Regions from separate parts of the Pseudoalteromonas sp. M58 genome, predicted to be linked through region 2. Evidence: predicted binding sites of a transcription regulator. Region 2 holds the regulator's gene; each other region holds the start of a gene.

Region 1 (11,078 bases), 1.1 Mb from region 2:
ATACAAGGTAAATGCAATTGCGTTACTGGTGATTTGTTCATTAACAACAATAGGCCGGTTATTAAAACCCGCAAACCAATGTAAGGCCAACCCGAGTGAGGCTGTTATAAATAAAGACGTTAGAACATTACGTTTTAACGCTGAGGTTGCCAATAGCGTAAAGTGAAACAATCCCACATAAACAGCTATAACAGCAACCGCGTTTAAATTTATATATTCTTGATAATAGGCGCTAATAACACTTAGCAGCAATAAGTATTGCCATAATGGTTGGCGAAATACAGAGAGTTTACACTGCGGGAAAACACATAAAATAGCGGCAGCTAAAAAGTAAAAAGTCATTGGCAAATACTGCTTGTTGTTTGATAGAGGAAATGAGAGAAAACGAATCACATAGCGTTATAGTCTCAATTAGATAATTTTGAGCTATTAATAATTATAGGCTTGTCCGGTACAAGTAACGGCTAAATCACAATTGTAGCGGGATACTGATTGGCATTGCTCCAGTGTAAATGCATTGCCACCTAAATAAAGCACATCGTTTTTAAGGGATTCTATAGCTTGTGATTTCAAACGGTTATAGCTAATTGAGGATGTTCGCGTATCATCTGATACATCGCAGCTTTCGCCTTTTATTCCACCAAGGGGGCTTGCACCTCTATCGAGAGCGTCCTGAACACTGTAAAACTGCTCTAGACCACGTTTTTTAATGTGGCTTGAAACGTGTTCTGATAAAACCTCGTCGTCGATATTGGTTGTGTAAGTAATGTTATTACAGCCAGTTAATAATGAAACCGCGCATATTAATAAAAAAAAATACTTCATTAGTTAATCCCTTAAACTCGTATTTGCCTAATTTACTTAGTTAATTAGCGAGTTGCAAATTATCATTTTTCGCCTTTATTAAACAGATTCGACCTCTCAAGATTTTTTTTCTGGTAGTATAGCTAGGTTATAAGCAGTTTAAGCAGTGAACACACTATGTTAAGTCCTTACTATCAGCAGCATGCTGATTATGTTTCAATTTCTCGTGAGCAAGGTTGTCGCTTTGCTAAATGTGTAGCCGACGACTACAACCCGCTTCATGATAAAGACGCTAAAAAGTTTTGCGCACCAGGAGACTTACTTTTTTCTCTAGTGTTAGACCGCTATGGCATTAGTGAGCGAATGGAGTTTACCTTTGCCGGTATGGTTGATGAAAATACCAAGCTAAATTTTCCAGAACAACCTGGAGAAGAGTTTGATGTAACCCATGGCGAAAAAGTAATTTTAAAGGTTAAACGCGACGGTAAAACCAGCAAATGCCCAACACTTACAAATAGTTTAATAAAAAATTATGTTGAGTTCTCAGGTGCTGCGTTTCCACATGTAATTATTCCTTTAATGGGCAAGCAAGAGGTAATGATAAACCCTGCGCGTCCTATGATTATTTATGAATCAATGATCATTAACCTTAATAACATTGATATTAAATCACCGACCCTAGAGTTTGCACAGCCTAGCTTTGAATACGCTGGTAAACGCGGCAAAATAACCTTGCGCTTTAATTTATTAGAAAACGGCGAAAAGGTGGGTTTTGGTGAAAAACACATGGTGGTATCGGGTATTCGTGAATACTGTCAAAGCACCGTAGATGATTTAATTGCATTTTATAATGAGCGTAAAGCCACATTAAAACCGGCTTAAATACTTCATTTTACTTAGGCGCTATTTAGCGCCTTTTTTATTACTAAAGCTCAGGTATAATAGCGTTCTTTGTTATTTTAAAGCCAAGCTTATGTCTGCCACATCGTTCTCATCACTAGCCCTAGACCCGTTACTATTAACGGCAATAGAGCAAAATAATTACACTACGCCTACCGCCATTCAGCATAAAACGATACCGCCAATTTTAGCGGGCAAAGACGTTATGGGCAGCGCTCAAACTGGCACCGGTAAAACTGCCGCTTTTGTTTTGCCGCTATTACATAAGCTTTTAAATTCCGATAAAAAAGACGAACCAGGCATTGCTCGTGTGGTTATTTTAACGCCCACTAGGGAGCTTGCTCAGCAAGTATTTACAAGCTTTGAAAAATACGCACAAGGTACAGATATAAAAGGTGCACTTGCTTATGGTGGCGCAAGTATTGGTCCACAAATCAAAGCACTTAAAACAGCGCAAGTAATAGTGGCAACGCCAGGGCGCTTACTTGATCACATAGTGAAGGGCAGTGTGGTGCTTTCAAGCGTGGACTCTTTAGTATTTGATGAAGCAGACCGTATGCTTGATATGGGTTTTATTGACGAAATTAGACGAATACTGCGTCATATCCCAGGCGATCGTCAAACCTTACTGTTTTCCGCCACCTTTGATGACAGTGTATTTGAGCTGAGTAAAAAATTGCTCAAAGACCCTGAGCTTATTGAAGTTGATAAGCGTAACTCTGCTGCTGTAGAGGTTGAACAAGTTATTTACGCAGTAGATGAAGACAGAAAGCGCGAACTGGTCTCGCACATGATTGGCATGAAAAACTGGCGCCAAGTGCTTATATTCACCCGCACTAAACAAATGGCCGATAAACTTGCCAAAGAAATGTGTAAAGATGGTTTAAAAACCGAATCTATTCATGGTGATAAATCACAAGGTGCTCGCGACCGCGCATTACAAAACTTTAAAGAGGGCAGTACGCGTGTATTAGTGGCCACCGATGTAGCCGCGCGCGGTTTAGACATACCGGCACTTAAATACGTAATTAACTTTGAATTGCCATACATAGCTGAAGACTATGTGCATCGTATTGGCCGTACAGGACGTGCTGGTGAGCAAGGCCTTGCTATGTCGTTAGTGAGCTTAGATGAGCAATGGCTGCTTGAAGAAATTGAAGTACTGCTTGATACCCGCTTAACACCACAATGGCTTGAAGGCTATGAGCCCGATTTAAATAAGCCGCCTAAAGATAACCGCAAAAATACCAATAAAGCGCGTAAAGATCGCGATAAAAAACGTATTACAGGGCAAAGAGCGCCGAATAGAAGACGCAAATAAAAGCTTAGGGCTTAACCTAAGAGGCAGCTAAGAGCGAGAAGCGGTCATTGATATTGGCCAAATATCGTCGTTAATTGATTTGTTAAACTGTTCTTTGCGCATAAATTCATGAAAATGAGCGATGCGCGCATATTGTTCTATTTAACTTTTCTTTAAAGTTTTAGAAAACTTAGTGATAGTAATACCTTAGGTTATTTGTTAAAACTATATAGTAGACAAATGAGCGTGGAGTCGGCAGAAATATGCGCGATGAGCGCACTATTAAATTGTTATGCGTACTAAGCATACAAGGGAGTTTGTTTGAATAATCAGAAACGTTACTTTTCTAAAAATATATTTGATAGTGGAATAATTGAAGTTTGGTTCAAATGTATTGGATATGCTTTGGTAACGTCAGCTTTTGCGTATCTCTACATCACTAAAGAGATAAAATCTGCACTATTCATATTTTCTTTAAGCTATGTATTTACTGCTATACAAGTTGTACAAGGCACAAGGGGTCCTTATGAAAAGCTCAAATCCATTTATGTCTATCAACAAAGCAACAGACTATTTGCTTTAATTTTTGAAGGTTTTTTTCTATATATAAGGCTTCAAATTATTATTTCTCCATTGCTTGTAATGTTTTGGGCATATGAGAACGGTAAATTACCTGTTTAATCGTACACATAACAAGCGCCTAAACTCCGACAATGTTAAGTTGTCATGGTTTTGGCAAACAACGCAAAAAGCCACGCCAACACATTGCGTGTTAGGCGGGCGTTAGCTTTCTTATCGAATCGAGCGTATGGAAACAGTCTACCAAATTTCTTTTTTGCCTAGTTTTGAACAAGTGAAAGTCTTACTAATATTTTCAGTGTTGGGACCTGCGGCACTGTTATATGCATATAAAAATAAAGATTATGCGAAAAGACGTTTTACTATATTTTGGGGTGGTACAGTCTCAATTACGGCTCCACTTATTTTGCTTTATTTGATTATTAATCATGTCTCAACATACATGTCCTTTCAGTCAAAAGAGTTTGAGGTCATTAAAGGAAAAGTTAGTGTGTTACGCACCCAACCAAAAGAAGGACATGCTCCTGGCGATTTGATTAAAATAGCTGATAGAGAAATCGAAATTGATTATTACGTTAATTCTCCCTGCTATCATCAAACAATTTCAAATGGTGGTGTTTTACAAGCGGGCAAATTAGTGGCGTTATATGTATCGAATAATTGCATTTTAAAAGTCGAAGTTAGTAAAGAAAGCTAACAAACGCATTAACACTCGCTGCGCTCGCTAGGGACAAAAACACGTAGGCTCCCTCGCTTCGCTCGTTATTATAGACTACGTATTTTTGCCGTTATGCGGGCGTTATCAATGACCGCTCATGGCACAAAGCAGTCACTGGTAACGTTAACGCGGTAAGTTGGACTGTTTCTGGTAAATTCATCATTTTTGTCGGATGGCGTGGCTTCGCCACTTATCCGACCTACGTCAAAATGTAGGTTGGTTAAGCCGAAGGCGCCACCCAACAGGCTTTCTGACAGATCAAGTTAGTACTTATTAAAATAAACGAAGCTAACTACTTGAACTGGCTTGTTCTATGTTGCTTATTATTGTTGCCCGAACCCCGAACCCCGAACCCCGAACCCCGAACCCCGAACCCCGAACCCCGAACCCCGAACCCCGAACCCCGAACCCCGCAATTAAGCTATTAGTTTCTCCGCAAGGTTGAGTTCCATTGTTGCTTTTAATAAACGGTATAAGTTAATAGACGCGTCTATTTCTTCTTTACGGTTGGTTAAGCTTTCAATATTTAAGCCTAGCGGTACACCTAAGTGGGCACAGCTTTTTAAAATTGAGTCGAGGTTTTCGCGACAAATACGCACTGATTCGCTTAGTGTATTTTCCGAATCAAGCATGCGCCATTTAGTTGCCTCTGGCACTGAGATACCTAGCCATTGCATAAACTCCAAGGTTTTTTCACCACCACAAGGCGTAAAGGTTAATATAATCCTATTAGGTGTCAGGCCTTGTGCTTTGCATGTGCGCGCATAACTAGTTATTAAATCTATGGTTGCTTGTGCATTGTAAACGGCTTGAGAGATAAAAAACTGGCATCCTTGTGCCGTTTTTTCTATTAAGCGTTGGTGCTCGTTGCGCTTATTGGCATGGCGCTCAGCAATGGTTACGCCACCTAAAAAGAAGTCTTCAGACTGCTCTGCCAGTGTTTTGTAGGCATTCGGTAAGCTCAGCTTTATATCACCCGCTGATGATGGGCTGCCCACTAACACCACGTTTTTTAAATCGTAGTCATTTTTGGTTTCATCTAACCACGTTTTAAACTCACTCACACCGCGCTGAGCTACACTTTTATAAGTAATTACATCAAGATCAGATAAGCCTCGTAAGAGTTGACTGTACTCGCGCGGATCAACTGTTTGCTTAAATGCAAATGGACGCGCTTGCTCTGTACGACTGCTTTCATCTTGAATGTCATAAATAATTACGCCGTCATACTCAATTTCGTGTAAACGGCCTAATAACTTTTCGGCAATGACTTTTAATTGCGCTTTATCAGTCCCAATTTTTGGCGGTGTTGTGCCAATTAGGTAAACACCTTGGTTGGTGTCCTGTATTTTTTCTTGAAGTGATAAAGCCATAATCCTCATTCCAGCTTAATTTGTGATGATGGATTTAATATAGCAGCCATTTAGACGTCTAGATAGATTTATTTGTTGAAAGTTTCTCAACTAACGTGAATTATTTTCATAGTTAATAACTGACACAGTTGTTTACATAATTAATAGGCTTAGGGCTCTTATATTTAATTACTTTACGGCATACTTAGTTTGGTAAATGTTTTAAAAATTGCTCAATTTAAAAAGGGATAACAATGAAATTTAAATTATTGGCAAGTAGCCTAGCGGTATCGCTGGCCTTAACAGGTTGTGCTATGCAGCAAAACCAAAACACGCAAACAGCAGCTCAACAAGAACAAGTTAATAAAGCAGATGAGCGTGTTTTTTCACAAGATTACCTAATAGAAGAGCTAGATAACGGCCTACGTGTGATGGTAGTTAAAACCGATTACCCAGATGTAGTATCGCTACAAATACCTGTATCTGTTGGCTCGCGAAATGAAGTGGAAGCGGGTAAAACTGGTTTTGCTCACTTTTTTGAACACATGATGTTTAAAGGCTCTGAAAAGTTTCCGCAAGATGTGTATTCAGATATTCTAAAAAATTCAGGGGTTGATAACCGCGCCTACACAACTAACGATTACACTAACTACCACTTAAATTTTTCAAAACAGCATCTTGATAAAGTACTTGAGATTGAAGCTGATATTTTTCAAAACTTAAGCTACACCGAAGAACAATTTAGAACCGAAGCGCTTACCGTTAAAGGCGAGTACTTAAAAAATAACGCCAGTCCAATTCGTAAATTATTAAGTGCGGTACGCCAAGAAGCGTTCGATAAACATACCTATAAACACACTACTATGGGCTTTTTTGAAGACATTGAAGCCATGCCTGATCAAATGGCCTACGGTAAAGAGTTCTTTGCTAAGTTTTATAAGCCTGAATATGTATCGCTTGTGATTGTTGGTGATGTTGATCCAAAAGAGACCATGGCGATGGTTAAAAAGCATTGGGGTAACTGGCAAAAAGGCGACTATGTTGCTGATATTCCAAAAGAGCCAACTCAACAAGCGCCAAAATATGTGCATGAGCAAAACGAAGGACTACCTGGTCACTGGTTACTTGTGTCGTATAAAGGCGCTGCATGGGAGCCTCAGAAAAAAGACAGAGCCGCATTAGATTTACTATCGCAGCTTTATTTTTCTAGCAATTCAGATATTTACCAAGAGCTGGTAGTAGAAAAGCAAATAGCGAGTCAAATGTTTACCTATAACCCAGAGACTAAAGATCCAGGGTTACTGCATGTATTTGTAAAAGTTGAAAATGCCGATGATTTAGCCACAGTGCGTGATGCTATAAACCGTACGTATGCCAAAGCGCGTACCGAGTTGGTTGATAGCCAAAAACTCAGTGATTTAAAGTCTAATCTTAAATACAGCTTTATAAATGGTTTAGATTCATCGCAAGCAATTGCCTCTACACTTGCCAGCTATATGCATTTTGAGCGCGATCCTGAGGTGATTAACCAACTGTATAAATCGGCAGACAATATCACTAGCGAAGATATTAGAGCCGTTGCAAATAAGTATTTTGTTGATAATGCCCGCACCACAGTTACTATGTCGGCACTTGATAAAGCCCCAGGTTTTGAACAAGAAAGCGACTTAGATGCGTTGGTAGCAAAATATCAGCAAGTACCGAGTAAGCCTATCTTTAAGGTGCTGGATAAAACTAATAGCTCGCCGTTAATCGATATTAACTTATTATTTAATACCGGTGCGGCTGCCGATCCGCAGGGTAAAAAAGGCGTGGCGGCTTTAACTGCCGCAATGCTAGCGCAAGGTGGCTCAACGTCAATGAGTTACAAAGAAATCAAAAAAGCAATGTACCCGCTGGCGGGTAGCTTTGGTTATCAAATAGATAAAGAAATGCTGTCGTTCCAAGGGCGTATCCATAAAGATAATGCAGCTCAGTGGTATGCTTTAGTGAGTGAGCAGCTTCTAAACCCAGGCTTTAGAGAAGATGACTTTAAACGTCTGAAAAAAGAAATGATCGATGGCATTAAATCGGGCTTAAAAGCTTCTAATGATGAAGAGTTGGGTAAAGAAGTGCTCTACAGTGTGCTTTATAAGGGGCACCCTTATGAAAGCTATAACTACGGTGACTTATCAGATTTAGAAGCGCTTACTCTTGATGATGTTAAAGCGTTTTATAATGCTGAGCTTACACAAGCTAAACTTACTGTGGGTTTAATTGGTGCAGTCCCTACAAAACTTAAAGCACAAATGTTAGCAGACTTAGCGACACTCCCTAAAGGCGAACAAAGCCGCTTAACAATCCCTGATGCGCCAGAGCTTAAAGGTCATCATGCAACAATTGTTGAAAAGTCAGCGCAATCAACGGCTGTGTCGTTCGGGTTCCCTATTGATACCATTCGTAGCAGCGAAGACTGGACCGCATTGTGGCTAGTGCGTTCGTACTTTGGTGAGCATCGCAGTTCTAACAGTTACTTGTACGAACGTATTCGTCAAACGCGTGGCATGAATTACGGTGATTACGCCTACATTGAATACTTCCCTCGTGGTATGTTTCAAACTAAGCCAGATGCAAACTTAGGACGCTCTGAGCAAATTTTCCAAGTGTGGCTGCGTCCACTGCGCTCAAACAACGATGCGCATTTTGCAACCCGTACCGCATTATTTGAACTAGATAAGCTAATTAAAAATGGTATGACTGAGGCAGATTTTGAAGCCACACGTAACTTTTTAATTAACTTTGTGCCACAAATGGTTGCTAGTCAAAATCGCCAGTTAGGTTATGCGCTAGATAGCGAGTTTTATAACACCGATAGTTTTGTAAACTACGTCACAAGCAAACTGAAAACATTGACTGTTGACGATGTAAATCGAGTGATTAAAGATAACCTACAAACTGAGAATATTCACTATGTGTTTGTTACCGGTGATGGTGAAGATATGCAAAAACGTTTAGCAACTATGCAAACCTCGCCTATGGTGTATAACACCGATAAGCCTGCCGAGTTAGTGGCTGAAGATAAGGTAATTGCTGATTATAAACTGGCAATTCCTGCAAAAAATATTGAAGTAGTAAAGGTGGATAAAGTATTTCAATAATTTAAGTTTTTAAGTATTAAAAAATGCCCCTGTGCCGTAAGCATTGGGGCATTTTTATATTTTAGGTTGTAAATACTAGTTACTTACTAAAAGTACTGAGGCTGCACCAAGAGCAAAACTAATAACAGAGCTAATAATCAAACCTGCAATAAAACTTTTAGATGGGCTGTTATTGGCATCATTTTGGTTGTTTTCATCAAGCTTAATAAGCTCACCTTGGCGTACTTCAAATACCGCACATAAGGCCATGGTGGTTTCTTTTGAGGCTGCACCTTCTTTTTCTACTCGTTGAATGGTTCGTAAGCTTACATCGCAGGCATCGGCAAGCTGTTGTTGTGTCCAATCGAATGTGTGCCTGAGCGACTTTACCGTTGTAGGGTTTAATTGCATGTTAAAGTTTCCCTACAATTAGCTCTACGACTGTTGCAGTGGTATAGCCAAATACTGCACCACCTAACGCGCAGCCTAGAATAAAAAAAGCCGCTTTTTTAGGATCGCTAGGAAGACTACTTTGAACTTGCTTGGCAAGCACTTCTTGATCTTTGTATAGAGTGCACTCAAGTCGTCCTGTGAGTATATTGAGCATGTCAAATTTCACTTGGTACTGCGAATTTTCAAAATCAAATGTGTGTGAGCTTTTTATATTAACACTGCGCCTACTGCTAACTAAGTCATCGTTAATATAGACTTCTTCTTTACCTGTAAAGTAGCTTCCAAAACAGGCTATTTGGTTATCGCCATCTTGAAAGTAAAATTTATAGCCTAATTTTTTTGTATTTAATATGTCGTTTTTCATCATCGTTATCCTTGTTGAGTTGATGATGCTAATTTAGCGTTTATTATTATTTTTTACGCCGTCAGCAGTACGCCAATGGCTATTTTGGCACATGACACACGTGCTGTCATATGTTGTTATTTGTTGATTTTTATTAACTTATTTTATTTTTGCACAAATGGTTAAACCTGCCTAACTGTCATATGACATGACTTGAAAAAAGTAATATAAACCTGAAACTTAACTGGTTATATATAATAACCAGAACAAATAACGAAGGGATTAACACCTAGGCGGCTAAATCCGTTAGAATTGGTCATAGGCTCTTTGTAATAACTTAAGGCAGTATTATGCGTCATGAAATTTGGCAACAGCTTCGTAGTGAAGCAAATGAAGTAGTAACTCGTGAACCCCTTTTAGCGAGCCATGTGTATTCGTGTATTTTAAATCATGAGTGCTTAGGGTCGGCATTGAGTTTTATTGTTGCTAACAAGCTAGCTGATGCTGTGGTTTCTGCTTTTACAATCCGTGAGCTGTTTGACCAAGCTTTTGTAAAGTGTGACCGCATGCTGACACATGTTGCTCATGATATTAAAGCAGTAAAAGATCGTGACCCTGCCGCCGAAACCTACCTTACTGTGATTTTAAATTTAAAAGGGTTTCACGCCATACAAGCACACCGCTTAGCTAACTGCTTATGGCAACAAAACCGTAAAGAGCTTGCGCGCTTTATTCAAAGTCGTACCTCAGAGGTGTTTGGGGTTGATATTCACCCTGCTTGTAAAGTAGGCCAAGGCATCATGTTTGACCATGCCACCGGTATTGTTATAGGTGAAACCGCCGTAATTGAAGATAATGTATCTATATTACAATCGGTTACATTAGGTGGTACGGGTAACGAGCAAGGCGATCGCCATCCTAAAATTAGAGCGGGCGTACTTATTGGGGCGGGCGCTAAAGTGTTGGGTAATATTGAAGTAGGCGAGGGCGCACGTATTGGCGCAGGTTCAGTGGTATTAAGCCCTGTACCACCTCACACAACTGCTGTTGGCGTACCTGCAAAAATTATTGGTCGCCCTGATTGTGAGTGCCCGGCAGAAAGTATGAACCAAAACTTTTTAGAATATCCCGAGCCAGAAAACGAATCGCACACCAGTGCAATGCTTTAATTTTTGAGTACCTAGAAATGATATATAAAAGTAACCTTGTGGCTATGCTGCTCTGTTTTTCTTCAGGCGTGGCGTTAGCAAGTGGTTACTTTTTGTTTTTTAAAGATTCCACTCGTGTTTCCTCAGCGCCCAAACAAGCTGTAATCTCTTCGGCTAACACTCAAGTCAATAATCAGCCAACTACTTTGCAAGGCTTAGTGCAGGTTAATAAAGCCCAAGCGGCTGATCAACAAACTCAGCTAGCACAACATGTGGTTGAGCTTAATCAGCGGCTTGAAAAAAAATCAATCCAGCTTAAGCAGTCTCAACAACAGCTAAAGTTAAATCAATTAGAAAGTGTAGAG
Region 2 (11,078 bases):
TGCACAAGCGCTAAAACGTCGCGATCTTTCTGGTAAAACAGGCACGACAAATGATTCTGTAGATACTTGGTTTAGTGGCTTTAACCGCGATGTGATGACATCAGTTTGGGTTGGCTTTGATAACCCAGGTAATACACTGGGACGCTCAACCTACAATAACAACTTAGGAAGTGGTCAAATATCAGGTGCTGAGTCAGGCGCAAAAACAGCTCAGCCTGCATGGGTTGATTTTATGCGCGCCGCACTGGATGGTAAACCTGCTGCGCCCATCGAACCACCTGAAGGCTTAGTTTCTATTCGTATTGATTTAGAAACCGGATTATTAAGTCATAAAAACGATTACACCAGCCGTTTTGAATACTTTGAAAAAGGCACCGCTCCTACCAAATATGTGTTATCACAACCAAATGATATATTTGAAGAAAACACTAAAACTGAAGAAGAGCTATTTTAAATATAGCGAACAGTAAAAAGGCCGCAAATTAGCGGCCTTTTTGATGATCTAACTAATATTTTGTACCAACCAGTATAAGTCAGAGTGAACGCCAGCAGCAGTCACTTCTTTACCCGCACCGGGGCCTTGTATCACTAATGCGTTTTGGTTATACCACTGGGTATTAATCACAAAAATATTATCGCCAGGGGTCAAATTCGCAACCGCTTCGCTTTTTGGTACATAGGTAATCCCTACCTTAGCGTTTAGCGTGTTGTTTTCAAACTCTAATAACCCAGTGTAGCACAGTGCAGCATTTTGTTGCTGAGCCGCTTGCGTATGCTGCTCAATAAATGCATCTAAACGAGCCTTATTATCAATAAAGTCATTCCAGCTGCCTGCATTTAACTCATCAGGCATCAAAGCGGATAAAGAAATGCCATCAAGTTCCAATTCAATACCTAATTCACGCGCTAAAATAAGCAACTTACGTTGCATATCTCGTCCAGATAAGTCTTCTCGCGGATCAGGTTCGGTGAACCCCAAAGCTTGCGCTTCTAGAACTAAATCTGAAAACGCTTTACTGCCATCATACATACTGCATAACCATGACAGCGTGCCTGAAAACACGCCTTCTATTCGCGTTATTTTATCGCCACTATTTTGTAAATCAGCCAAGGCAAAATTAATCGGTAGTCCGGCCCCTACACTTGCATTATAACGCCAATGTAAGCCACGTTGAGCAAGGCTTTCACGTAGTGTTTGATACCACGAAAGCGACGCGGTTCCCGCGTATTTATTAGCACTAATTAGATGGCAGTTTAATTCAGCTAACTTACTATAAAGCTGACTAAAATGTTCACTGGCGGTAATGTCGATCACTATTTTATGTTCATACTCAAGAGTATCTATGTATGACAATAAATCGGCTTGTCTATAGGAGCTTGCATGGTTTTCCCATTGAAGTTGCCAGCTTTCACAGTCTAATCCATTAGCATTCACCAGCATCTGCTCTGAGCGTAAAAGCGCTACTAACTTGACGTTAAAATCAGTTGATAAGCGTGCTAGTTGAGCAGGTAATTGGCGCATAAACTCAGCACCTACATTACCAAGTCCTGCAATAATTAAAGCTATTTCTTGTGCTTTATTAATGAGCTTGTCATGTAACAGGCTCAGCACATCACTTTCAAGTACTTGATCGGTTAATAGTAACGTATATCCCTCACCGTAATGGGTAAACCGAGGCTGGATAGATTGTGTTTGTAATAAGGCTTCACTTTGCTTACCAAGCGGCGCTACCTCTTGATCAGGTGCAATAATCGCCACCCCATTTAAGTTTGACTCACTAATATTGGCGCGGCCAGCAAAATAATTAGCCACCTGATGTGTCGCTGACGCAGGGACTAGTAAGTAGATTTCGCCTTCGTGTTCAAAGTGATGCAAACTATGCTGAATAAGTTGGCTAACATGTGCTACTTCGCCTTCACTCAGATCATCAACAATGAGTAAATCCACATTATTTACTGTGGTTAAAAAGCGTTTTTGTTTACTCATTCCTAGTTTAACTATTTCGGTATGACTGCCTTGAGGATCGTAACTACTGCGAACAACTAATTCTATATCGGTATCTTTTAATGGCGATAATGTTTTAGCGTGTAATACTGGATTACCTAACCTCGCTAATAAATTAGCTTGATCACGGCACACTCGCGCATACTTAACCGCATTAGCAACCTTACGCGGATCAGTACTAAAAACACCTTGAGTGTCAGTCCAAATAGAGACTTTTTTAGCATTGCAATACCGCGCTAATAAAGTGGCACTGTAATCACTGCCATTTCGCCCTAAGGTCACTGTTTCACCATGTAAATCAGCCGCAATAAACCCCGTAACTACATTAATTTTACTCGTCTGTATGGCTTTTAAGCACTGCTGCTGATTATTAGCATGCTGCAGCTGTCCGGCATCTAACGTAAATAACTGCCTAGCGTCATGGGCACAAGCGCTAACGTTAAGCTGTTCTAAGTAAGCGCTTAGTAACCTTGCAGACCACAATTCACCATGTGCTAATAACGCAGCTTCAGCTAATGTTCCTTGCTTAGCCTGCTTGGTAATAATACTGAGCTCAGTTTCAAGTAAATCAAGCGCATGGTGCTTAGCGTTAGCTATTAATAATTGCTCAATCAGAGCTATTTGATGGTTACTCAATAGCAATACAATATCAGCAATAGCTTGAGTGTCTTGCTGTTGATAGCTTTGCCACAGTTTAACTAAGGTATCGGTGGTTTTACCGGCAGCCGATACCACCACACAATCCCCAGCTTGAGCATGAGTTAAAATAATATTTGCGACACTTTTAAAGCGATCCGCTGAGCTTAAACTCGAACCACCAAATTTATGAACCTGATTTACCATATTAATACCGACTCGCATTTATGTTTTGTATTTTGAAGATTGGTATGCACTACCATAACGCCGGATGCGCCGCGTTTAACTTTGCTGAACCAAATGATTCACTAGCACCACTTTTTGCCGATAGGCCGGGATCGGCTTGTCCTGGGCGCACCAAATTAAATACCCTGTCTAAGTCAGCGAGTAAATCATTTACATCTTCAATACCCACCGAAATACGAATAAGCGTGTCGCCTACTCCGGCTTCTGCACGCGCGGTTGCGTCCATGCCGGCGTGGGTCATAGTCGCAGGGTGACAAATCAAACTTTCTACTCCACCTAATGATTCCGCTAAGCTAAATTCATTTAAGCGCGTTAAAAACGCTGCAGCATCGTTTATATCGCCTTTTATATCAAAGCTAACCATAGCACCAAAGCCAAGCTGCTGCGCCTTAGCTAGCGCATGTTGAGGGTGTGATTCAAGACCTGGGTAGTAAACTTGGGCAACAAACTGGGAGCGTTCTAAATACTGTGCAATGGCGAGTGCACTTTCTTGGTGTTGCCTTAAACGCACGTTTAAAGTACGTAAGCCTCTGAGCGTTAAATAGCTATCAAATGGCGCGCCGGTGATGCCAATGTTATTTGCCCACCACGCTAACTCTTCACCTAACTCAGCAGTCGCTGCGATAACCGCGCCACCAACAACGTCTGAATGGCCATTGATATATTTTGTGGTTGAGTGCACCACAATATCAGCGCCAAACTTAATCGGGTTTTGTAATGCTGGCGATAAAAATGTGTTGTCGGCGGCAACCAGTGCACCACACTGTTTAGCTGTATCAGTTACCGCTTTAATATCTGTTAAGCGTAAAATAGGATTGCTAGGTGTTTCAATCCAAATCAGCTTAGGTTTAATAGCAAGGATGCGTGTCAAACTGTCGCTTTTGGTAAAATCGACCACTTCTAGTTTTAATAAGCCGCGCTTTTCTAGCGAAGTAAATAAGCGATAGCTGCCACCATAACAGTCATGAGGGATCACTAACGTATCGTCACTATTAAGTAATTGTGTTGTTAGGTGAACGGCTGCCATGCCTGTTGCGGTAATAATGCCTTTAGCGCCACCTTCAAGCTCCGTGAGCGCCTCAGCCAAAATGTCACGATTAGGGTTACCACTGCGGCCATAATCATATTGACGCTTTGTATCAAAGTCAGCAAATGAGTAAGTTGTTGATAAATAAAGCGGTGGAACAACCGCACCATGCTGTTTGTCGGCTTCTATTCCACTACGAACAGCAATTGTTGCCTTATTTTTTTCACTCATTTTCGCTACCTTTACTAATTTGGATGTTTAGACGTCTAAAAGGTAGCGCATGCAATTTAAGATGTCAAAACATTTAAATGTCTAGATAGCTAAATAACTAGTATTTGACTATCTTTTTTAAACCGATAGAATTTCACGCATATTTACACGCTTTGATGCTGTGTGAGCAATTTATAATCTGAGGCAACGATACATCTTATGGCTAAATGGAATGGTGAATATATTCACCCATACGCAGAACACGGGAAAAAATCCGAACAAGTAAAGAAGATCACCGTTTCGATCCCGCTAAATGTATTAAAAGTATTAACTGATGAACGTACTCGTCGTCAAATAAACAACTTACGTCATGCAACAAATAGCGAGCTTTTATGCGAAGCGTTTTTGCATGCGTTTACCGGGCAACCGCTGCCTAATGATGATGATTTGCGTAAAGATAACGCAGAAAAAGTACCTGAAGAAGTGAAGAAAATAATGCAAGAAATGGGACTAGAAGTGCCTATTTTAAATGAAGACTAGAAGGGTCTTTATACAAAAAAACCTCAGCAAATGCTGAGGTTTTTTTTGCGCTAATTTATACTTAACAATTACGCCATGTAGTTTTCTGGCATATCAATTTGTGCAACGCCAGAGTCTACCGCCGCCTGCGCAACCGCTTTAGCTATACGTGGTAACAAACGTGGATCCATTGGTTTTGGTATAATATATTTAGCACCAAACTCTAATTTGTCGATACCTGCGGCAGTAAGCACTTCAGTCGGTACGGGCTCTTTAGCAATACTACGAATTGCTTCTACAGCAGCAATTTTCATCTCGTCGTTTATTTCACTGGCACGTACATCTAACGCACCACGGAAAATAAACGGAAAACACAATACGTTATTAACTTGATTCGGATAATCAGAGCGACCTGTAGCCATAATTAAATCGTTACGTGCAGCGTGTGCTAATTGCGGATCGATTTCAGGATCGGGGTTTGAACAAGCAAATACCACGGGTCTATCAGCCATTAATTTTAAATCTTCAGGGGCTAATAAATTAGGGCCCGATACACCCACAAACACATCGGCATCTTCAATTACATCTTGTAAAGTACGTTTATCGGTATTGTTTGCAAATAATTGCTTATATTCATTCAAGTCATCACGACGCGTATGAATAACTCCTTTGCGATCTAACATATAAATATGTTCACGCAACGCGCCACATTTAATTAAAAGCTCCATACAGGCAACAGCTGCAGCGCCGGCACCTAAACATACAATAATTGCATCTTCAATTGCTTTGCCCTGTACTTCCAGCGCGTTTAGCATACCCGCAGCCGTTACAATAGCCGTACCATGCTGATCATCATGAAAAACAGGAATGCTACAACGCTCTATAAGCGCTTTTTCTATTTCAAAACACTCGGGCGCTTTAATATCTTCTAAATTAATTCCACCAAAAGTGTCGGCAATATTAGCCACCGTGTTAATAAAGTCTTCGGTAGTACGGTGCTTAACTTCAATATCTATAGAGTCTAACCCTGCAAAACGCTTAAATAGTAGCGCTTTACCTTCCATAACGGGTTTTGAAGCCAGTGGACCTAAATTACCTAAGCCTAAAATTGCGGTGCCGTTAGTAATAACCGCAACCATATTTCCTTTACCAGTATATTTGTAGGCATTTGCTGGATCAGCGGCAATTTCACGAACAGGTTCTGCGACACCGGGGCTGTATGCGAGCGCGAGGTCTTTAACCGTCTCAGCGGGCTTGGTCAGCTCAATACTGATTTTACCTGGAACGGGATGGGCATGGTAATGTAGTGCTTGTTCACGAAAATCTGACATAACGCGATTATATCCTGCAATTTAAGTTAAAGTGAGAGGTAGTTTTAATCTACGATACCTTTATTATTTTTAAATTCCAAGCAATATCAGGTCTATCCTGTTATATGCTAGAACTGTTAATTTTAAGTGATTTATCAGCAACTTCCCTAGATTATCCTGACATTTTTAAAATATAAATTCGTCATAAAAATGAAAAACACAGGTACTTTTTGCCCTTGTTCTATTTTTATAAAGCGTATTTTTTAGTCTTAAATTAAAATAGTGAAATACCGAATTTTATTTAACTTTAAACACAAATAACCTCACGTTACCTGCATTTGAGTACCATCTTTAAAGTTTAACAAATAAAAATATAGAGAATATTGGCTGTTTTGTCTGCAAATGTTTATGCATACTCAGAATAAGAACAGGAAATAGTTATGCAAAAAAAATAAATACAAAATTGCTAAGAAAGCAGGTAGGAAAGTAAATCTTGGCCACAAAAAAAGCACCCTAAGGTGCTTTTTTTTACATAGAAACAAAAAATTATTTTTTGCTGCTAAGTGCACCGAAGCGCTTGTTGAAGCGATCAACACGGCCGCCAGTGTCTAAAATCTTTTGCTTACCAGTGTAAAACGGGTGACACGCAGAACATACGTCTAAGTGAATGTCTTTACACAGAGTAGAACGAGTTTCGAATTTGTTTCCGCATGAACAAGTTGCAGAAATTACTTCGTACTTAGGGTGAATACCTTCTTTCATAGGAACCTCTAGTTAAGGCCGCATCGCTCTCCAAACCCGAAGTCTGGCACCATACGTCGTTAAAACAAATTTATTGGTCGCGAATTTTATCCAACAACCCGCACGCACACAAGCTTTAATTACCCTTTTTGCTAAAAAGTCGGCAAACACCTATCCATTACTGATTTGTCGGTAGGCTTTTAATGCTATTTTTAGTACATTAAACCATTACGTTAATTGGTTGAGTTGTTATGCGTTTTGCTGAAGTTGCAATAAAAGTCCCCTTGCCTCGCACCTTTGATTATAAAGTGGATGAGCAATTAGTACCGCTGACTCAATTACAGCCTGGTATGCGCGTGTTAGTCCCTTTTGGTAATCAACGTAAAGTAGCGGTTATTCTTAGCTTAAAAGCGGAAACAGCAGTCCCCGAAGGCAAAATAAAATCTATTATTGAAGTTATTGACGACTCACCGGTGTTATCTGCGCAGCATTTAGAGCTACTGAAATTTACAGCGCGTTATTATTGCTATCCACTCGGTGAAACTATTCATATTGCATTGCCCAGTGCACTGCGCCAAGGTGAGTGCCCTGATAAAACCAGTATAAACATGGTGACATTAAGCGAAAAGGGGGCACTTTTACCGTCTTTAAAAGCTAAAACACAGCTTAATTTGCTTAAGCAATTATCAGCATCCGGTAAATCATCATTAACCGAACTCAAAGCCCTCGGGTTTAATAAAAAAACCATTGATACCCTTTTAGATAAAGAGCTAATAGTTCAAACCATTGAGCACGACAATCAATGGCAACATACCTCGCCAACGGTTGGCAGCAAGCCTCGTTTAAATAAAGAGCAAGCCATTGCCTGCACTGCAATTAATCAAAGTACGGGGTTTAATAGCTTTTTGCTAGAAGGTGTCACTGGCAGCGGAAAAACCGAAGTTTACCTGCAATGCCTAGAAGAAGTATTAAAACGTGGCGAACAGGCGTTAGTGCTCGTTCCTGAAATCGGGCTAACGCCTCAAACGGTCAATCGTTTTAGACGTCGCTTTCCTGACACTCCTATTATGTTATGGCACTCGGCATTAACCGATAACGAACGTCTACAAACATGGCGTTTTTGCGAAAAAGGCAGTTGTGCCATTGTTATAGGCACCCGTTCGAGTATTTTTCTGCCATTTTTAAAGCTTGGGATGATTGTGGTTGATGAGGAGCATGATGCCTCATTTAAACAACAAGACACTTTACGCTACCATGCCCGTGATTTAGCTGCGTATCGTGCCTATCAGCATCAAATTCCACTTATTTTGGGTAGCGCCACGCCGGCATTAGAAACACTGCATAAAGCAATTAATAACAAATACCAGTTACTCACATTAAGTGAGCGCGCACAAACCGCCACCGATAATCAGTTTAAGCTGCTCGACATGAAAGGTCAGCCTGATCGAGCCGGTATTGCGCATGCCAGTCTTGCAATAATGCGCCAGCACCTGAATAGAGGAAAGCAGGTGATGGTATTTTTAAATCGCCGTGGGTTTTCTCCTACTTTGATTTGTCATGAATGTGGTTGGTTGAGTGAATGTAACCGCTGCAGCACCAGTGCGACTTTTCATAAGGCAATAGGCCAAATGATTTGCCACCATTGTGGCGATCAATATCATGTACCACATCAATGCCCTGACTGTGGTAGTACGCAAATATTTCCTAACGGCAAGGGCACCGAGCAAATAGAAGAGTTTTTGAGTAGTGAATTTGCAGACACCCCGATCAGCCGTATCGACCGTGATTCAACTCGGCGTAAAGGTAGCCTTGAAAAAGCACTGGATGAAATAAACCAAGGCGGCGCACGTATTTTAGTTGGTACGCAAATGCTGGCAAAAGGTCACCATTTTGCTGATGTTAGCTTAGTACTTATTTTAGATGTCGATAGTGGTTTGTATTCGTGTGACTTTAGGGCTACTGAGCATTTAGCACAATTAGTAACACAAGTTGCAGGACGCGCGGGACGTTCTGGCGAACCCGGTGAAGTATTATTACAAACGCACTTTCCTGAGCACCCGTTATTACAAGACTTAGTTAATAATGGCTATCAAGATTTTGCCCGCTTTGCACTCACTGAGCGAAGTGATGCACAGTTACCACCTATTACGAGTATGGCAATTGTTCGCGCACAAGGGCATAACATAAAGCAAGTCGTCGACTTTCTCACGGATTTGGTTCCTGTCAATGGGGTATCTGGTATACAATTGCTCGGACCGATCCCCGCGCCTTTAGAAAAAATTGCGGGAATGTATCGTTTTCAATTACATATTCAAGCGCAAGATCGACGCATACTACATCAGTATCTCGCGCAAATGGTTGATTATCTCAGCACTAGCAAACTTGCACAAAAAGTTCGCTGGAGTTTAGACGTAGACCCTACAGACATGATTTAGGTAAGGCCACATATAACACCATGGCACAGCACGATTATATTAATAAAAAACCAAAAAATAGAAAAAACACTAAACAAGAGCCGGCTAAAAAACCCTTCCCGTTTTTGTTAATCATTATTGCCTTGTTACTAATCGGTGGTTTTGCATACGGACTCTGGTTTGTTAAAAACAATGCCGATCCAGAGCTTGTTGAAAAGCAAGCAAATCCAACACCCGAAAAACAAGTAGAAATAGCTAAACCGCGGCCACCTAAATTTATTAAAGAAATTAAAGAGCATGAGATTCAGGTTGAAGTAAAAGAACTTGAACAAAAAGGCCCTTATGTCATGCAATGTGGTTCATTTAGAACCCATCAGCAAGCTGAAACCTTAAAAGCTAAAATAGCCTTTGCCGGATTAATTTCAGAAATCAAAAAAACCACAGGCAGCAATGGTATTTGGTACAAAGTGCGTTTAGGGCCTTATGAAACCAAGCGTCATGCAGAAAGTGACAAGAACAAACTTAAACGAATTAATATTGTCGGCTGCGGAATTTGGGGCTGGACTTGAATTTAAACCATTCACCCATATAACCTCTTCATAATCGTTTTTTACGCGCTGCCTCTTGCAGCGCGATGATGAGGAATAACATGACTACAATCGTAAGTGTACGCCGTGATGACAAAGTTGTTATTGGTGGTGACGGCCAAGTATCTCTTGGTAACACAGTAATGAAGGGCAATGCCCGAAAAGTTCGACGCCTTTATAATGGCAAAGTTATCGCTGGGTTTGCTGGCGGCACTGCTGATGCCTTTACTCTTTTCGAACGTTTTGAAAGCAAACTAGAAATGCACCAAGGTAACCTCACTAAAGCTGCTGTAGAAATGGCTAAAGATTGGCGTAGCGATCGTGCCCTGCGTAAACTTGAAGCTTTACTTGCTGTTGCTGATGAAACAGCTTCGCTAATTATCACCGGCAACGGTGACGTGGTGCAACCAGAAAACGACCTAATCGCAATTGGCAGCGGCGGTAACTTTGCGCAATCAGCTGCAACCGCCTTATTAGAAAATACCGACTTAAGTGCTCGTGAAATTGTAGAGAAAAGTCTAACAATTGCTGGCAACATCTGTGTATTTACGAATAACTTCCAAACTATCGAAGAATTGTAATAGGAACTCGCTATGTCTGATATGACCCCAAGAGAAATTGTTCATGAGCTAGACCAACATATTATTGGCCAAGCTAAAGCGAAAAAAGCGGTTGCTATTGCCCTTCGTAATCGCTGGCGCCGTATGCAGTTAAACGAAGACTTACGCGCAGAAGTAACGCCAAAAAATATCTTAATGATTGGCCCTACGGGTGTAGGTAAAACTGAGATTGCTCGTCGTTTAGCAAAGCTTGCCAACGCACCTTTTATTAAAGTTGAAGCCACTAAATTTACAGAAGTAGGTTATGTCGGTAAAGAAGTTGAAACTATCATCCGTGATTTAGTTGATGTTTCAATTAAAATGACACGAGAGCAACAAACTAAAAAGTTCAAACATCGCGCTGAAGAAGCGGCTGAAGAACGTATATTAGATGTATTACTGCCTCCAGCGAAAGATCAATACGGTGAAGTTCAGCGCGATGAAAATTCATCGACACGCCAATCGTTTCGTAAAAAGTTACGCGAAGGCCAATTAGATGACAAAGAAATTGATATTGATTTAGCCCAAGCTCAACCTAATATTGAAATTATGGCTCCTCCTGGTATGGAAGAAATGACCAACCAGTTACAGGGAATGTTTCAAAACATGGGTGGTGATAAACGCACTAAGCGTAAGCTTAAAATTAAAGAAGCGTTTAAGTTACTTACTGAAGAAGAAGCCGGTAAACTGGTTAATCCTGAAGAATTAAAAGAACAGGCCATTTTTGCAGTAGAGCAAAACGGCATTGTGTTTATTGATGAAATAGACAAAATTTGTAAACGTG
Region 3 (11,078 bases), 1.1 Mb from region 2:
ACTATTTAGCGCCGCCCACAGCGAATTTAAACATTTAGAGTTTTACTACTTTCATAACTGTTTATACGAACACGTGTGGCAAGATAACCAACGCCGCCACTCAAATGTTATTGACACCATGATGCTGATCAACAAGTTTACCAGCGACTACAAAGTTATATTTGTTGGTGATGCCACTATGGGCCCATATGAAATTGCCTACCCCGGCGGTTCAGTAGAACATTGGAATGAAGAGCCCGGCAGTGCATGGTTAAACCGAATTACTAATCACTTTGATAAAGTCGCGTGGCTCAACCCACAACCGGTTGAACACTGGCCGTATTATCAATCAATTGATTTTATAAAGCAGCTGATGGATAACAGAATGTACCCGCTGAGTTTAGATGGAATAAGTAGCGCGATAAAAGAGCTGAGTTAAATGTTAATTTACGACAGCTCAGCGCTAGCAGCAGAGCTTCGGGCGTGAACCTATAACTTTGTTGGGTGGCGCCTTCGGCTTAACCAACCTACCTTTGACGTAGGTCGAATAAGTGGCGAAGCCACGCCATCCGACAAAATGATCGATGTACCAGAAACAATCCGATGCACCGCGTTAATGAACAACCGCATGTACCCACTTATTTTAAATGAGATAAGTAAAGCGATAAAAAAACTTAGTTAATGCATTTTAAGTAGCTCATGCTCCATATTTTTGATGGTATTCACTGAGCATGAATTCTAATTTCTTCTCGAAGACTTCAATGGATGGTGTTTTTCCACTTAACCGCTGCTGCTTTAGCCATTCAAGTAATTCAATCCTTACTAAATAACCGTCTTCAATGCAGTAACTTGGATCTGAAAGCCAAATTTTTGGAGCTCCTAGTGAAGCTCCTGAATACCAGTGACAAATGGAATAGCCTTCACTTTCAAGCTTATCACTAAGTTGCCAGCTATAAATCCACCAGGTAATCAGAAATAGAGGGAAGCATCCTATAATAACAAATAGCCCCCTTCGCATCGATTTCTCTGATATATCACCATGCATTCTTTGATAAATCCCGTAGATGAATACAAAAAAAGCGGGCATCATAACTATCAAAGGAATTACTACAGGTTTAATTTTTAACGACATTACATTTTCAGCAATAAGACTTAATGTGCTAATTTCTAATTTAAAGCTGTAGGCATAGAGAGTAATGATTAAACATAAAACGCCTATAGAAAACCACCCCTTTTTAGGGTTGGTAGGTGAGAGTTGATTAGCCGAGCTTGCCATTTTAGTATCGTCTTCCTGAGTACGGAATACCAAATAAGCGGTTTATAAACTCAATTGGATTGTTATCGTACATTCACTCAGCCCTATCTAACTCATATTTAAACTAATTAGGATAAACATCATAATTTTTGACCGTCTTATCTTCGCTCTTTGCAGCCTATCGTGGTCCACACTAGTCGACATTTATGCAGAGGTTGTTTGATTTGTACCTCGAACCTCGAACCTCGAAAATAAAATCACATCAACTTCCAAACCACAAACGCTACAGCAAAACCAACCAAGTACACTAAACCTAACCACGTTAAGCTACGCAAAAGTAGACTGTGTTTAATCGCGGGCTCTGAGCGCACTAGGCTGAAGTTAAGCCATGCAAAAACCGGTGTGGTTACAAAAGCAAGTGTCATTGCAAAGGTAAGCATAGGGCCAAGGGCTGATTTAAAAAATAAAATAACCGCCATACCGGCCAATGCTTGCAGTATAAGCCAGGTATTTAAGCTGTGTTTAGATTGCTTAAAACCAAGTAATTTGTGTGATTCGTTAAGTGTGCGGGCGTAACCGTCAAGTACGGTGAGTGTGGTGCCAAACATACACAAAAACGCGATCGCTGATACCAACGGCCTTGCCCACTCGCCAATAGTGAGTGCATACATATCAATCAGCTGTTTAGCAAACGCTACACCGCCAAGCTCTATATTACTGCTTTGCCCATATTGCACTAACGCACCTAAACTAAAAAATACCAGCGCAAGCCCGGCGGTTAACCAATAACCTAGATTAAAATCGAATAAACCTTGGTTTTTAGTCACACTTTGCTGAGCTTGTTTTTCTTTAAGCCACAACGAGCTCAGTGCCGATATTTCAATAGGCGCTGGCATCCAGCCCATTAAGGCAACCATAAAGCCTAACATGGCAAGTTCATATGGTGAGGGGCCAACGTAGTTTACAGGCGCTACTGGGCCGTTATTTATAGCAATAACCAATGCAGTGATGGTTGCTATAGTAAGTAGCCCCATAATAGCTTTTGCTACGTTATCGAGCGCTTTAAAATGCCCCAGTAATAATATAATTAAACACACGGCCAATATTACCCAACACAATAAGGTAACAGGAATGCTAATAGGTAATGCGTAGTGTAATAAGCTCGCCGTAAGCAACAATACACCTGCGGTATTTACCACAGCGGCAATAATATTGAGGGCAATAAAGCTGTAAAAATAGCCAGGCCCTTGGTTTTTATACCCTTCTACTAAACTGTTTTTGGTGGCGAGTGTGTATTCCATACCAAAACGAAAAAACGGGTACTTTAAAACGTTAACCACCACAATAAGCCAAAATAGCTGCCAGCCAAATAATGCGCCTGCTTGAGTAGAGGCCACCAAGTGTGAGCCACCAATGGCAGCGGTTGCCATTAAAATACCTGGGCCGAGCGCCCCTAACCGAGACTTCCATGTGTTTTGTGTGTACTGCATTAACTTCTCAAATTTGGTGTGTTATGTGCTTTTATTATTAATTTTTATCATTAATAAACTGTGTGAATGCATAACTTACCTAATTTACAGGCAATAAAAAAGAGCCCTTAGGCTCTTTTTAAAATAACACGCTGTTAGTTATTAATTTAAATCCATCTCTTGGATGATTTCATGTGCTATTTCTGGTGTGGTACTTACAGGCTTTTCATGTAAGTTCGCTTTTATTTGCCCTTTACGATGCTTTAGTGCGGCATCGAGTTTTTTAGCTGCGCTGGAAATAGCAGGATACATAACTTCGTTTTCCCCTTTTACCGATATACGCGCACCTTCATAATTTGTGCTAATTTCTGCTTGGAACTTATGATGCTCTTTTGAAAGAATAATATCTAGAGATATCAATGATGGAAAATGGCTCGCGACTTTTGAGAACTTTTCGTTAATGTGTTCTTTAATAGAATCAGTAACGTCAACATGGTGACCAGAAAGATTAATTTTCATAGGGTATCCTTTTATTTGTTACCTCATAGTTAGTATTGGGGGCTAAACGAATTAACACAAGAGAAAAAATGAAAATTACGCAATTATTTATTACCCCACCTGATTTAGATCATTCATTTAGCATTAAGTATGCAAAAAGCCGCTTTAAAGCGGCCTTTAGAGGTGTTGATAATTTAATCAATCAACAAATTAATCGGTGTATGAACAACAATAATCTGCAAAATCACTTACTTTTACATGAAAGCTCACATTAGCATCAACGTTAAATGACTCACCCGCATTAAATGTTTTCCACTGTGTTTCACCAGGTAGTAATACATCCCACTGCCCTGCTAACAACTCCATGCACTCTTTTTGGTTAGTATTAAACTCAAATTCACCGGGTTGCATAAAACCCAAGGTTTTAGCCTCACCATTACCTAAAAGCACAGTGCGGCTTGACACTTTGCCATCGAAGTACACATTGGCTTTTTTAACCACACTAACGTTATCGAACTTTGGCATGTTAACTCCTGTTGTTAATTTATAATTTTGTTACCCCCACAGTGCCTGATACACAAAAACCTTGCAAGTTAAGTGCTGTGAAAATTGCTCATTTGGCTCCGGGCTTCGAGCTTCGGGCTTCGGGCTTCGAGCTTCGGGCTTCGGGCTTCGGGCTTCGGGCTCCGGGCTTCGGGCTTCGGGCTTCGGGCTTCGGGCTTCGGGCTTCGGGCTTCGGGCATATATGGTAGGTCGTGTTTTAGCGCGTCAAGTGTTTTACGTTTAGATAAATGATTAAACATAGATAGAGAAAGCAAGGCACTGTCTTGATTTGAAAAAGATTTTCGACACTTTTGTGTGATACTTTAATTTGTAATATTTAACAGGTCTACTTTTTTAAGGATTGAAGCATAATGGTAATAAATAATAAAAAAACTCAATGTTTTTTAAGACATTAATATACCTAAGTTTTTTAACTATTTTTCTTCCAATACTTTTAGCAATTTCCCAAATTATTTTCACTTACCCTCAATTATCATTTTCTCATTCAAAGCCAGAAAATTGGTCAAATATCACAAATACCTTCTCACTAGCTATAGAGCTTTTTAAAGTATTAATTTCAGTAACAGGTGTTTTTGGTTTGTGGTATAAAATCACTCAAACGGAGAGGCAAATAAAACAAGTTGAAAGTAAAGACAATTTTTCAATTTTCATTCAGCATAGAGAATACATTATTGATACATTGAAAGAACAATTAATTACAATTGAAAGTCAAAATAATTACTCAAGCCACCCATCAATACTTTACATAGCTTTATTTCCTGAAAACACCCCAAAGAAAGTAATAAATTTTGACGTTACCTCCAAAGTACCAACTATTGAATTTCCAAACTTTTTATTTGCGATTAATTCCATTAATCATTCCATTGAGATAAAGAAAGAGGAAATAACTGAACGATATGTAGAGGGAATGATTAATGAAATCCAAAAAGACTTCGAGCCTTTTGGCTTTAGGTTCATAATAAGAAGCTATAACAAAAGTGAGCTAGCTAGCGTAATAAAAACAGCTTCAGATTTACTAAGGGTAATTAATTATTTTGCTCCCATGAACTCTCTTGAGCTAGAAGCAGCTATCGACTATTTCGATCAAATATTGCTAAATGAGCTAATTAATCCTTATAAAGAAGAAGTGTATTAATTCATTATTTTATAAAATAACCATAAAGCTTTTGATAAAAACAACGCGCGAAACAAGTTTCACGCATAGCAAGACATTAGAAAAAAAATAAAACAAAACACTATAAAAATCGCAGCTGAAGTACCCTCTTACGATTTTACTTAGCACGGCTCCTCAGCGCCAAAACTGAAAGCTAATGGCTGACAGCTCTGCCAGCCAAACAAAAAAGCCCGCCCTGCTATACACAGGGCGGGCTTTTAAAACACTAAAGCAATTAATTAAAACAATGCGTTTGCTTTGTTAACTACATTTTCTACCGTAAAGCCGAAGAACTCAAATAGCTCGTTTGCCGGTGCCGACTCACCAAAGGTGGTCATACCAACTACGGCGCCATTTAGGCCTACATACTTGTACCAGTAATCAGCAATACCCGCTTCAATCGCTACGCGACGTGAAACGCTTGCTGGTAATACGCTTTCTTTGTACTCAGGCGATTGGTCTTCAAACGCATCAGTACATGGCATAGATACAACACGTACCTTTTTACCTTGCGCACGTAGCTCTTTCGCAGAGTCTTGCGCTAGTTGTACTTCAGAACCCGTTGCAATCAAAATAAGCTCTGGATTGCCGTCACAACTTAAGATGTAACCACCCTTTTTAACGTCGCTTAATTGCTGGGCATCACGAGCTTGCTGCTCTAAGCCTTGGCGAGTAAAGATTAATGATGTAGGACCGTCTTTACGTTCAATAGCTTGTTGCCATGCAATTGCTGACTCAACTTGGTCACATGGGCGCCAGTTGTATAGGTTAGGCGTTAAACGCATGCTCGCAATTTGCTCTACTGGTTGGTGAGTAGGACCATCTTCACCTAAACCAATTGAATCGTGCGTGTATACAAAAATGCTTGGTTGCTTCATTAATGCAGCCATACGCACAGCGTTGCGAGCGTATTCCATAAACATTAAGAACGTTGCACCGTAAGGAATAAAGCCTTTATGAAGTGCAATACCGTTCATAATTGCCGACATACCAAACTCACGTACACCGTAGTAAATATAGTTACCACTTGCATCATCAGCAGTTAAGCCTTTAGAGCCATCCCAAATTGTTAAGTTTGAACCTGCTAAATCGGCAGAGCCACCCATAAACTCAGGTAGTAACGGGCCAAATGCGTTTAATGCATTTTGTGATGCTTTACGTGATGCTGGGTTTGCTGGGTTTGCTTGTAACTGCTCAATATACGCTTGTGACTTTTCAGCCCAATCAGCAGGTAATTCTGAATGTGTACGGCGTTTGTATTCTGCTGCTAGCTCTGGGTATGCTTTTTCATATGCGGCAAATTTTTCGTCCCAGCTTGCTTCAAGCTGTTGGCCTTTTTCTTTGTTATCCCACTGTGCATAAATATCTTCAGGGATTTCAAATGCATCGCCCGTCCAACCTAAAAACTCGCGAGACGCTTTAATTTCGTCATCACCAAGCGGTGCACCGTGACAATCGTGGCTACCTGATTTATTAGGTGAGCCGTAACCAATAATAGTTTTACAACAAATGAGTGTTGGCTTATCAGTCACGCTTTTAGCTTCTGCAATTGCTGCACTTACTGCATCGCTATCATGGCCATCAACGTCACTAATTACATGCCAGCCGTATGCTTTAAAACGTGCTGGGGTATCATCACTAAACCAACCTTCAACTTCACCGTCGATTGAAATGCCGTTGTCATCCCAAAATGCCACTAATTTGCCTAGGCCTAATGTACCGGCTAGTGAGCATGCTTCATGAGAAATACCTTCCATTAAACAACCATCACCCATAAACGCATACGTGTGGTGATCAACAATGTCATGGCCTTCACGGTTAAACTGCGCTGCTAATGCTTTTTCAGCAATCGCCATACCTACCGCATTTGTGATCCCTTGACCTAATGGGCCCGTAGTGGTCTCAATTCCTGGCGCGTATCCATATTCTGGATGGCCTGGTGTTTTAGAATGCATTTGGCGGAAGTTTTTAATTTCGTCCAGTGGCAAGTCATAACCACTTAAATGCAGTAGAGAATAAATTAGCATTGAACCGTGACCATTTGAGAGTATAAATCGATCTCGGTCAGCCCACTCTGGATTTGTTGGGTTATGTTTTAGATAATCGCGCCATAATACTTCTGCGATATCAGCCATGCCCATAGGGGCTCCAGGGTGACCAGATTTGGCCTTTTGTACTGCGTCCATTGACAAGACGCGAATAGCATTTGCAAGTTCTTTGCGAGATGGCATGAATTCTCCTACCTTTATATGTATTTGCGCGGGTATTTATTTATCCCCATTCTTACTTATTGTGGGGGCTGTGTGCAATTAAAAACCCATAAAAATAGGGCATTATGAATATTTTTTAAGAACCATTTACTATTAGATATTTTATTTAGACGTCTAGGCGTAAAAAAACTATGCAAGTTCATTTGTTTTAGATAAAATACGCGCCTTAATTTTTTAGCGCTAATACCGACGTTTGTGAAGCGCAATATTTGTGAGCATAATTACAATGGCAAAACATTTATTTACTTCTGAATCTGTTTCTGAAGGTCATCCGGATAAAATCGCCGATCAAATTTCTGATGCGGTACTTGATGCTATCCTAGAGCAAGACTCTCATGCCCGTGTAGCGTGTGAAACTTACGTTAAAACCGGTATGGTTATGGTTGGTGGTGAAATCACGACTAGCGCATGGGTTGATATCGAAGAAATTACACGTAAAACAGTACGTGAAATTGGTTACACACATTCAGACATGGGCTTTGATGCCGATTCGTGTGCAATTTTAAACACGATTGGTAAACAGTCTCCTGACATTAACCAAGGTGTTGACCGTACAAGCCCTGAAGAGCAAGGCGCTGGCGACCAAGGCCTAATGTTTGGTTACGCATGTAACGAAACTGAAGTATTAATGCCCGCTCCAATTACTTATTCTCACCGTTTAGTACAACGCCAAGCACAAGTACGTAAAAGCGGCGAGCTTAACTGGTTGCGTCCTGATGCAAAATCACAGGTTACGTTTGCATACGAAAATGGCAAGCCAGTAGGCATTGATGCCGTTGTACTTTCTACTCAGCACAGCGAAGATGTATCGCAAAGTGATTTAGTAGAAGCGGTAATGGAAACGATTATTAAGCCAGTACTTCCTGCTGAGCTGATTACTAGTGCCACTAAATTCTTTATTAACCCAACTGGTCGTTTTGTAATTGGTGGACCAATGGGTGACTGTGGTTTAACTGGTCGTAAAATCATTGTAGATACTTACGGTGGCATGGCTCGTCACGGTGGTGGTGCTTTCTCTGGTAAAGATCCATCAAAAGTTGACCGCTCAGCGGCTTATGCTGCACGTTATGTTGCTAAAAACATTGTTGCTGCTGGCCTTGCTGACAAGTGTGAACTTCAGGTGTCTTATGCTATTGGTGTTGCAGAGCCAACATCTATCAGTGTTGAAACATTTGGCACAGGTAAATTAGAAGAAGCGCGTTTAATCGAACTTATTCGTGAACACTTTGACTTACGCCCTTACGGCCTAATTCAAATGCTTGATCTTGAGCGCCCTATTTATCTACCAACAGCGGCTTACGGCCACTTTGGCCGTGATGAATTCCCATGGGAACGCACAGATAAAGCAGACGCACTTCGCGCAGCAGCTGGCCTGTAAGCCACCTAGCTAATATTAAAACGGCCCTTTTTAGGGCCGTTTTGCTATGTGTATTAAGTTAGTCATAAAACAGTCTCGAACTGTTTAACATTTTAGGTATATACTCTGCTTATACAATAAAGCGTGTTAGGGATAAAAAATGGCCGACAATTTTCGTGTTATATTTGTAGGACTTGCAGAAGGCGCAGACAGCCAAGCAGTGACCAATGCACTGACAGAAAAACTAAAAACCTCACCTGAAAAGGTGGCGGCATTTTTTAATGGCAAGCCGCTGTTTGCTCCTAGCAACAAAGAAAAAGCCCTTAAGCAAGCTAAGTTACTTTCAACGCTGGGGATCAAAAGCAAACTTCAGCAAACAGCCCCTACACAAGCTACTTCTCAAAAAGCGCACGACAGCCAGCGAGATCAGCGCTTATTTGATGCCCTAGATTACATTACTAGTAGCTTAATTCGTCTTGAAGAGAAACTTGAGGATCTTGAGCAACGTCTCCCCGAGGTTGAGTTATCACTGCCTGATGAAAATGACGAACCATGGGAAGATGACGATTTAATGCTAGATGAGCCACTCTCTACAACACCCAAAAAACGCAGTAACCTTGTTTTATATTCACTGATTGCCACAGTTGTAATATTACTTATTGTGCTTGCTGTGTATTTAATGTTCCCGAACTTATTCTCTTTTTAATTATGGTTTAGTTATTTAATGAGCAATAATCGCGCACAAATAAGACTCGATATTCGTAAAGCACGGAATAATCTATCAAAAAACCAGCAAGAAATAGCGGCCCACTCGCTTAAAGTGAATTTTATTCAATATATAAAAAGCCAAAAAACAGCTAAAAAAAAACATATCGCCATTTATTTAAGCAATGATGGAGAGCTAGATACATCATTGTTAATTAAAGAATTATGGCTCAAAAAACAGCATGTTTACTTACCTATAATTCACCCTTTCAACGGGGCTAATTTACTATTTCAACGATATGAAAAAAACTCACCCATGAGGGCAAACCGCTATGGTATCTTGGAGCCTAAGCTGAACTGCTCTCAAATATGCCCATTGCCAGCGCTTGATTATCTACTTATGCCACTTGTTGCATTTGATAAATTTGGTAATCGCCTTGGAATGGGGGGTGGGTTTTACGATAGAACCTTGGCACGTTTATACGAAGAAAACTGGCAGCAACCACAACTTATTGGCCTAGCACACGAATGCCAACAAGTGGATAAGCTCCCAATTGAATCGTGGGATGTGCCTCTTAAAACTATTATTACACCCAATAAAACCTACTGTTGGTAACAATTAATCTTGTAAACTAACAGTCTATTTTTGACATAAATGAGCACATAGCAATGACACAAGATGAATTAAAAAAAGCAGCTGCATGGGCTGCACTGGAGTTTGTAAAAGAAAACACCATAGTGGGTGTTGGTACAGGCTCAACCGTTAATCATTTTATTGATGCTTTAGGCACAGTAAAAGACACCATTGTTGGTGCAGTATCTAGTTCAGAAGCGTCTACAGCACGTTTAAAAGAACTTGGTATAGAAGTATTTGAGCTAAATGATGTTGATGCTCTGGATGTATACGTTGATGGCGCAGATGAAATTAACGCTCTAAACGAAATGATTAAAGGCGGTGGTGCAGCGCTCACCCGTGAAAAAATAGTCGCGGCAGTGGCTAAACAGTTTGTGTGTATTGTTGATGACACCAAACTAGTCGATACCTTAGGGGATTTCCCGCTGCCAGTTGAAGTTATTCCGATGGCGCGCAGCTATGTTGCCCGCGAATTATTAAAACTTGGCGGTGATCCTGTGTATCGCCAAGGTGTTGTAACCGATAACGGCAACGTTATTTTAGATGTACATAATTTAAAAATTACCCATGCTAAACAGCTTGAAACACAAATAAATCAAATTGTTGGCGTAGTCACCAACGGCCTATTTGCAGAGCGCGGTGCTGATAAAGTGATTATCGGCACAAAAAATGGGCCACAAATTAAATAGGATATGGTTATGAGTAAGGTATCGTTAGCAAAAGACAAAATTAAAATTCTCTTGCTTGAAGGTGTTCATCAAAGCGCTGTTGAAACGCTAAAACGTAACGGTTATAGCAATATCGACTACGTTAAAACATCGCTACCTGAGGACGAGCTTATTGAGCGCATTAAAGATGTGCACTTTGTGGGGCTGCGTTCTCGTACTCATATTAATGAATCGGTATTAAATGCAGCTGAAAAACTGGTTGCTATCGGTTGTTTTTGTATTGGTACCAACCAAGTAGATTTAAACGCAGCACGTGAACGCGGTATTGCAGTATTTAATGCCCCGTTTTCAAATACTCGCTCTGTAGCTGAGCTTGTACTAGGTGAAATACTGCTTTTATTACGTGGTATTCCACAGCGAAATGCCGCTGCGCACCGTGGTGGCTGGTTAAAAACAGCCAATGGCTCTTTTGAAGCGCGCGGTAAAACCTTAGGTATTATTGGCTACGGTCACATTGGTACTCAGT

The links. The regulator MetJ, encoded in region 2, represses methionine synthesis genes. The targets are predictions, from matches to a motif close to TAGACGTCTAGACGTCTA.
Region 1: a site for MetJ is predicted at 5,718-5,735, ahead of AAGD16_RS12030 (methylenetetrahydrofolate reductase). Genes of this name have one in related genera too.
Region 3: a site for MetJ is predicted at 7,296-7,313, ahead of metK (methionine adenosyltransferase). Genes of this name have one in related genera too.

Annotation. Positions count from the first base shown of each region.
Region 1 covers NZ_CP152390.1:2,601,497-2,612,574, reverse strand. Annotated here, with positions in the region: gene AAGD16_RS12060 (CPBP family intramembrane glutamic endopeptidase) at 1-342, opposite strand, end outside; gene AAGD16_RS12055 (hypothetical protein) at 430-825, opposite strand; gene AAGD16_RS12050 (DUF3581 domain-containing protein) at 982-1,686, shown strand; gene AAGD16_RS12045 (DEAD/DEAH box helicase) at 1,778-3,025, shown strand; gene AAGD16_RS12040 (hypothetical protein) at 3,326-3,685, shown strand; gene AAGD16_RS12035 (hypothetical protein) at 3,813-4,280, shown strand; gene AAGD16_RS12030 (methylenetetrahydrofolate reductase) at 4,718-5,674, opposite strand; gene AAGD16_RS12025 (M16 family metallopeptidase) at 5,908-8,790, shown strand; gene AAGD16_RS12020 (helix-turn-helix transcriptional regulator) at 8,866-9,180, opposite strand; gene AAGD16_RS12015 (hypothetical protein) at 9,182-9,589, opposite strand; gene cysE (serine O-acetyltransferase) at 9,916-10,734, shown strand; gene AAGD16_RS12005 (hypothetical protein) at 10,752-11,078, shown strand, end outside.
Region 2 covers NZ_CP152390.1:323,910-334,987, reverse strand. Annotated here, with positions in the region: gene AAGD16_RS01505 (penicillin-binding protein 1A) at 1-454, shown strand, start outside; gene metL (bifunctional aspartate kinase/homoserine dehydrogenase II) at 503-2,848, opposite strand; gene metB (cystathionine gamma-synthase) at 2,898-4,145, opposite strand; gene metJ (met regulon transcriptional regulator MetJ) at 4,344-4,664, shown strand; gene AAGD16_RS01485 (malic enzyme-like NAD(P)-binding protein) at 4,733-5,974, opposite strand; gene rpmE (50S ribosomal protein L31) at 6,500-6,715, opposite strand; gene priA (primosomal protein N') at 6,946-9,129, shown strand; gene AAGD16_RS01470 (SPOR domain-containing protein) at 9,150-9,677, shown strand; gene hslV (ATP-dependent protease subunit HslV) at 9,758-10,276, shown strand; gene hslU (HslU--HslV peptidase ATPase subunit) at 10,289-11,078, shown strand, end outside.
Region 3 covers NZ_CP152390.1:2,558,392-2,569,469, forward strand. Annotated here, with positions in the region: gene AAGD16_RS11845 (VWA domain-containing protein) at 1-418, shown strand, start outside; gene AAGD16_RS11850 (hypothetical protein) at 677-1,255, opposite strand; gene AAGD16_RS11855 (divalent metal cation transporter) at 1,492-2,724, opposite strand; gene hpf (ribosome hibernation-promoting factor, HPF/YfiA family) at 2,866-3,222, opposite strand; gene AAGD16_RS11865 (pyrimidine/purine nucleoside phosphorylase) at 3,412-3,726, opposite strand; gene AAGD16_RS11870 (hypothetical protein) at 4,142-4,900, shown strand; gene tkt (transketolase) at 5,158-7,149, opposite strand; gene metK (methionine adenosyltransferase) at 7,415-8,566, shown strand; gene AAGD16_RS11885 (hypothetical protein) at 8,706-9,251, shown strand; gene AAGD16_RS11890 (5-formyltetrahydrofolate cyclo-ligase) at 9,270-9,866, shown strand; gene rpiA (ribose-5-phosphate isomerase RpiA) at 9,920-10,573, shown strand; gene serA (phosphoglycerate dehydrogenase) at 10,583-11,078, shown strand, end outside.